Regions from separate parts of the Stenotrophomonas sp. 24(2023) genome, predicted to be linked through region 2. Evidence: riboswitches for the same ligand, from Rfam matches in the RefSeq annotation. Region 2 holds a riboswitch; the other holds the start of a gene.
What was found. Region 2 has a riboswitch for glycine ahead of Q9R17_RS06140 (trimeric intracellular cation channel family protein). Riboswitches for the same ligand answer to the same signal wherever they lie in the genome.
Positions count from the first base shown of each region.

Region 1: another riboswitch for glycine. It lies ahead of gcvP (aminomethyl-transferring glycine dehydrogenase); the one in region 2 lies ahead of Q9R17_RS06140 (trimeric intracellular cation channel family protein).

Region 1 is NZ_CP133160.1:682,864-686,483, forward strand. It holds gene Q9R17_RS03100 (siderophore-interacting protein) at 1-111, opposite strand, end outside; gene Q9R17_RS03105 (multidrug effflux MFS transporter) at 252-1,478, opposite strand; glycine riboswitch at 1,787-1,889, shown strand; gene gcvP (aminomethyl-transferring glycine dehydrogenase) at 1,953-3,620, shown strand, end outside.
Region 2 is NZ_CP133160.1:1,387,193-1,390,812, reverse strand. It holds gene Q9R17_RS06145 (3-deoxy-7-phosphoheptulonate synthase) at 17-1,090, shown strand; gene Q9R17_RS06140 (trimeric intracellular cation channel family protein) at 1,267-1,884, opposite strand; glycine riboswitch at 1,969-2,072, opposite strand; glycine riboswitch at 2,086-2,175, opposite strand; gene Q9R17_RS06135 (GIY-YIG nuclease family protein) at 2,215-2,490, shown strand; gene Q9R17_RS06130 (nuclear transport factor 2 family protein) at 2,559-2,990, shown strand; gene Q9R17_RS06125 (NAD(P)/FAD-dependent oxidoreductase) at 3,138-3,620, opposite strand, start outside.

The DNA.
Region 1 (3,620 bases), 700 kb from region 2:
CATGTGCATGACTTCCGCACCGGAAAACACCATGCGCACCAGCGACGGGGAAAGAACGTGGCGTGCTTTGAGCGCCACCTCGAACAGGCGATAGGTCTGCTGTGCCGCCATCGGCAACCTCCTGCAACGACATCCGGTTGGCTGGCAGCCGTGCACGCACGGTTTGGCTGGCTGGAACACCCAGCCTAGCCCGCGCGGCAGCGACGGCAAGGGCCACGCCGGCCGGCGTGCACCCTACCCGTGCGCGGTGCTCAGGCGCCCGTGCAGGCTGCCTGCTGCGCCTGCTCGCGCCGGTGTTCCCAGATCCAGAACACGAAACCGGTGGCGAAGAACGCCGCCTGGCCCAGCGCCAGGTGCAGCGGGCTGCCACTGAGCAGCGGCGAGACCACGCCGGCCACCACGGTGGAGATCATCAGCTGCACAAACGCCTGCAGCGACGAGGCCAGGCCGCGCTGCTGCGGGTACATGTCCAGTACGGCCAGCGCCAGGATCGGGAAGATCAGCGCCATGCCCATGCCGCCCAGGAAGATCGGCAGCACGGCCCACGGCAGCACCAGCTGCGGCGCCAGGGCCACATAGCCGATGTTGAGCAGCACCGACAGCGCACACAGGGTGAAGCCGATGCTGATCTGCCGGGTCGGCAGGGTATGCCCGGCCATGCGCCCGGACAGGTACGAGCCCAGCGTCATGCCGCCGATGGTGGGGATGAACAGCCAGGCGAAGCCCCCCTCGCCCAGGTGCAGGTGCTGCATCACGAACACCGGCGCGGAGGCGATGTACAGGAAGATGCCGCCGAAGTTGATGCTGCCGGCCAGGGCCAGGCGCAGGAAGCGCGGGTTGAAGCCGATGCGCACGTAGTCACGCAGCAGGCCACGCGGCGACAGCGGCACGCGCGCCTGCACCGGATGCGTTTCCGGCAGGAAGCGCGCGGTGGCGGCCAGCAGCACCAGCGAGAACACCACCAGGAACCAGAAGATCAACGGCCAGCCCGCGCCACTGAGCAGGATCCAGCCGCCGATGATCGGCGCGATGGCCGGGGCGATGCCGAAGATCATCGAGACCTGGCTCATCAGCCGCTGCGCGTCGTGGCCGTGGTACAGGTCGCGGATGACCGCGCGGCCGACGATCATGCCGACGCCGGCCGACAGGCCCTGCAGCGCGCGGAAGGCCAGCAGCGTGCCCAGGTCGGTGGACAGCGCGCAGCCCACCGAGGCGCCGACGAACACCACCAGGCCCGCCAGGATCACCCGCTTGCGGCCCCAAGCATCGGACAGCGGCCCGTGCGCCAGGCTCATCAGGCCGTAGAACAGCAGGTAGACGCTGATGGTCTGCTGCACCGCCACCTCGTCCACCGCCAGGCGCTGGGCCAGCTGCGGGAAGGCCGGGAAGATGGTGTCGATGGAGAACGGGCCGAACATGGCCAGGCCGGCCAGAAGCAGGGCCAGGCGTCGGGTCGAAGGGGCGGCGGCGGCGGTCATGGGGCAGAAGTCCGACAGGGCCGTGCGCGGCACACACGGCGGGCGCCGGTCCCCTGCTGCGGGGACGGCGCCAGATGAATACGAGAGTCTGGCCATGATAGGCCGGCCCGATCGCCAATGCCATGCGCCGGCGCACGAAACGCGTGCCCGGGCCATCGCCCATTCAGCCCCGCAGCGGTGCAGGGCCGGCCCCTCGCCGGCTACCGGCACCGCCAACCGGCTATAATCGGCGGGCAACATGGTGGGAGAAGCGGAACACCGCTGCCGAAGGCGCAACGCCCGTAATCGCTCAGGCCCGATACCACCCGCAACACAACTCTGGAGAGACCGGTTCGATCCGGCGCCGAAGGGGCACGAAGCCGCGGTTTTCCGCGCTTCCAAACTCTCAGGCAAAAGGACAGAGGGGCGCCCCGCAAGACCGCCAGCCGGCGGCTTGCGCCCGTGCGTGCGCCCTTCCCTGACGGATCCTTCGCCATGTCCCAGAACACCCCCTCCCTGCGTGAGCTCGAGCACCATTCCGCGTTCGTCGAGCGCCACATCGGTCCCAACGACGCCGAAATCGCGCAGATGCTCGACGTGGTCGGCCACGCAACGCTGGATGCGATGACCGACGCCATCGTGCCGGCCAAGATCAAGTCGCCGGCGCCGCTAGCACTGCCGGAGTCGATGACCGAAGTGCAGGCACTGGCCAAGATCCGTGCGATCGCCGACAAGAACACCGTGCTGCGCAGCTTCATCGGCCAGGGCTACTACGGTACCCACACGCCGAACGTGATCCTGCGCAACATCCTGGAAAACCCGGCCTGGTACACCGCCTATACCCCGTACCAGGCGGAAATCTCGCAGGGCCGCATGGAAGCGCTGATCAACTTCCAGACCCTGTGCGCCGACCTGACCGGCATGGAGATCGCCAACGCCTCGCTGCTGGACGAAGCCACCGCCGCTGCCGAAGCGATGACCCTGGCCAAGCGTTCGGCCAAGTCGAAGTCAGACACCTTCTTCGTGCACGACGCCGTGCACCCGCAGACGCTGGAACTGCTGCGTACCCGCGCCGAGCCCATGGGCATCGTGCTGCGCGTGGGCACCCCGGCCGAAGCGCTGGACGCGGAGGCCTTCGGCCTGCTGCTGCAGTACCCGGATACCTTCGGCCAGGTCGGCGACTACAAGGCGCTGGTCGATGCCGTGCACGCGCGCGGCGGCCTGGTGGCCGTGGCCACCGACCTGCTGGCCCTGACCCTGCTGGCCGCCCCGGGCGAATGGGGTGCGGACATCGTGGTCGGCAACAGCCAGCGCTTCGGCGTGCCGTTCGGTTTCGGCGGCCCGCACGCGGCGTTCATGGCCTGCCGTGATGCCTACAAGCGTTCGATGCCGGGCCGCCTGATCGGCGTGTCCATCGATGCCGAAGGCAAGCCGGCCTACCGCCTGACCCTGCAGACCCGCGAGCAGCACATCCGCCGCGAGAAGGCCACCTCCAACATCTGCACCGCGCAGGTGCTGCTGGCGGTGATGGCCTCGATGTATGCCGTCTACCACGGCCCGGAAGGCCTGGCCCGCATCGCCCGCCGCACCCACCGCCTGGCCTCGATCCTGGCCGCATCGCTGCGCAACGCCGGCGTGCAGGTGGGTGGTGATTTCTTCGACACCCTGCACGTCACCGGCGTGCATGCCGATGAGATCCACGCCAAGGCCCGCGCCGCCGGTTACAACCTGCGCGCGATCGACAGCGACTCGGTCGGCATCAGCCTGGACGAAACCACGACCCGCGCCGACATCGTCGCCGTGGCTGCCGTATTCGGTGCCTCGCTGGACGTGGACGCACTGGATGCCAGCACCGCCGACGCGCTGCCGACCGGCCTGCTGCGCCAGTCCGCATTCCTGACCCACCCGGTGTTCAACACCCACCACAGCGAGCACGAACTGCTGCGCTACCTGCGCTCGCTGGCCGACAAGGACCTGGCCATGGACCGCACGATGATCCCGCTGGGCTCGTGCACCATGAAGCTCAACGCCACCGCCGAGATGATCCCGGTGACCTGGCCGGAGTTCTCGCAGATCCACCCGCTGGTGCCGGCCGACCAGGCGCTGGGTTACAAGGAGCTGATCCAGACCCTGGAAGCGATGCTGGTCGAATGCACCGGCTAC
Region 2 (3,620 bases):
TCCGGAGATCTCCCCCATGCCCCCCCATACCGACGACCTGCGCATCCGCAAGATCGAACCGTTGACACCGCCGGCCCAGTTGCTGGCGCTGCTGCCCTGCGACGATGAAGCCTCCGCCACCGTCAGCGCCTCGCGCGCGGCCCTGCACGAGATCCTGCATGGCCGCGACGACCGCCTGGCCGTGGTGGTCGGGCCCTGCTCGATCCACGATCCCGTCGCTGCCATCGAATACGCCCGGCGCCTGAAGCCGCTGCGTGACGCGCTGGCCGGCGAACTGGAAATCGTCATGCGCGTGTACTTCGAGAAGCCGCGCACCACGGTGGGCTGGAAGGGCCTGATCAACGACCCGGACCTGGACGGCACCTTCAACATCAACAAGGGCCTGCGCGTGGCGCGGGGCCTGCTGCGCGACATCAACAAGCTGGGCCTGCCGGCCGGTGTCGAATTCCTTGACGTGATCTCGCCGCAGTACATCGCCGATCTGGTCGCCTGGGGCGCCATCGGCGCGCGCACAACCGAAAGCCAGGTGCACCGCGAACTGGCCTCGGGGCTGTCGTGCCCGGTCGGCTTCAAGAACGGCACCGATGGCAACGTGAAGATCGCCGCCGATGCGGTCGGTGCGGCGTCCAACCCGCATCATTTCCTGTCGGTCACCAAGCAGGGCGACACCGCCATCGTGGCCACCGCCGGCAACCCCGATTGCCACGTCATCCTGCGGGGCGGCAAGCAGCCCAACTACGATGCGGCCAGCATCGCCGAGGCCTGCCAGGTGCTGGCCAAGGCCAAGCTGCCGGCCCGCCTGATGGTCGATGCCAGCCATGCCAACAGCCTGAAGAATCCGGACAACCAGCCCCGGGTGATCGATGACATCGCCGTTCAGCTGGAAGACGGCGAACAGCGCATCGTTGGTGTGATGATCGAGAGCCATCTGGTGGGTGGCCGCCAGGAGCTGGTGGAAGGGCAGCCGCTGATCTACGGACAGAGCATCACCGATGGCTGCATCGATTGGGACACCACCGTGCAGGTGCTGGAGCGGCTCGCCCTTGCCGTTCGCGCCCGCCGTGAGGAGACGGTGTCCGAAGCTGCCTGAGTGCGGCACGCGTGTGGATGGCGGCCTGCGCCTGCGGGGGTGCGGCCGCGATCAATGGTGGACGCTGTGTTGGCAGCGTCCGCGTCCGCACCGGCGATGCGCCTGGCGCTGCGCATGCGCGCCAGCGCCAGGTCCATCGCCGGGGTGGTGGAGCGGGGCGGCGTGCCCCGGCCCCTTCAATGCACCTCGTCGTGGTACACGAACTTGGGCATTTCCCAGCGGTAATGGATGGCCAGCAGGCGCAGCGCGAAGCCGCCGCCCAGGCAGCACAGGATGGCCACGCTGTCGGCCACGTTCCAGTACAGCAGCAGCAGGTACGCCGCACCGGTCAGCAGCGAGATGATCGCGTACAGTTCCTTCTGGAAGATCAGCGGCACTTCGTTGCAGAGGATGTCGCGCAGCACGCCACCGAACGCACCGGTCAGCATGCCGGCGATCAGCACGATGGGCGTGGCGTGGCCCGCATCGCGTGCGATCGCGCAGCCGATCAGGGTGAAGGCGATCAGGCCCAGGCCATCGAGTACCAGGAAGGTACGGCGGAAGTGGTGCATCCAGCGCGCCACCCAGGTGGCGATCAGCGCCGCACACACGGTGAAGCCCAGGTACTCGGGGTGCTTCACCCAGCCCAGCGGGTAGTGGCCGAGCAGGATGTCGCGCAGCGAACCGCCGCCCAGGGCGGTCACGCAGGCGATCATGACCACGCCGAACAGGTCCATGCGGCGGCGGCCGGCGGACAGCGCGCCGGTCATGGCTTCGGCGGAAATGGCGATCAGGTAGATGATGGACAGCAGCATGGGACAGGCTCCGGGCGCGGATGGGCCGGCCATGCGCCCATCACGCCATTGCCTGCGCAATGACGGGATGAGGATGACCGGTGCCGCTCCCGCTGTCCTTTTGCCTGAGAGTTCAGCGGCGTGGGCCGCGTGCCCCTTCGGCGGATCGTCCCGGGCATGCCCGGGGACCTCTCTCCAGCTCGGCGAGTCGGATGCATGGTTGGTGGGATTCCAGCCCACCGGCCTGAGCGATCATGGGAGCCTGCGCCTTCGGCGGGCGCCAGCGCGGCGCCTCTCTCCTGCATCCGGGGGCAGTATATCCGCTGCACTGCAGCACGGCATAATCCGGGCATGGCCCCGTCCCTCCGTCCGTGGTTCCTGTACCTGCTCGAATGCCGTGACGGCAGCTTCTACGCCGGCATCAGCACCGACGTGGACGCCCGTTTCGCCGCCCACCAGGCCGGCAAGGGCGCGCGCTATACCCGCGCCCGTCCGCCGCTGCGCATCCTGGCCGTGCGTGAGTACCCGGATCGCGCTGCCGCCTCGCGTGCCGAATGGCAGCTCAAGCAGCAGCCGCGCGAGCGCAAGCTGGCCTGGCTGCTGGCGCCGGATCCGGCCCCCCTGTAGATCCACCCCATGCGTGGATGGGGTGATCCCATGCGATGATCGCCCCGCCCTCAGCGCTGGAGATCCGGATGTCCGCCGTTGCCCTGCTGTTTGCACTTTCCGCCGCTGCCAGCCCCACCGCCGATCCCGCCACGATCGCCGCCATCGAGGCCACCTGCCACGATTACGTGGATGGCCAGCTGGAAGGTGACCCGCAGCGCGTGGCCCGTTCGCTGCACCCGGACCTGGCCAAGCGCGCGGTGCTGGGGGATACGCCCGACGAGCGCCTGGGCCTGCGCCGGATGTCGAAGGAGGAACTGGTCGCACTGACCCGGCAGGGGGCGCTGAAGACCCCGAAGGACCAATGGGACCGCCGCTGCACCGTACTCGATGTGACCGGCAATGCCGCCTCGGTGCGATTGGAAACCCCATGGTTTGTCGATTACTTCCACATGGGGCGCTTCGACCAGCGCTGGGTCATCGTCAACGCGCTGTGGTACCCGAAGCCGAAAGCGGACTAGGCAATGCCCGGCGCAACGCAGAGGCCCGCCATCCACGCATGGCGTGGATCTACCGGTCGAGTGCAGTGCGTGAATCATCTTCCAGCATGATCAGGAGGATTGCCTGCTCGGGTAGATCCACGCCATGCGTGGATAGGGCGCAGCAAGTTACCGGGGCCGGCGATCCTCCTGGTCATCGCCAAAAATGATCCGCGCACTGCGCTGGTAGCTCCAGTACGCCACGGCCCAGTTGAGCAGCACCACGATGCGGTTGCGGAAACCGATCAGGAAGAACACGTGCGCGGCCAGCCAGAACCACCACGCCAGGATGCCGGACAGCTGCAGCCGGCCCAGGTGCACGATCGCGGCCATGCGGCCGATGGTGGCCAGGTTGCCGAAGTCGGCGTACTTGAAGGGCCCCGGAGAGGGCTTGCCGTGCAGCCGTGCGCGGATCGTCGCGGCCACGTGCTTGCCCATCTGCTTGGCCGCAGGGGCAACCCCCGGCACCGGTTTGCCGTCGGCCTGGCTGACGGCGGCCAGATCGCCGGCCACGAAGATGTCCGGGTGCCCGTCCAGGGTCAGGTCGGGCTGCACCGGCACGCGGCCGGCGCGGTCCAGCGGCACCTCCAGCGTGCGTGCCAGCGGCGAGGC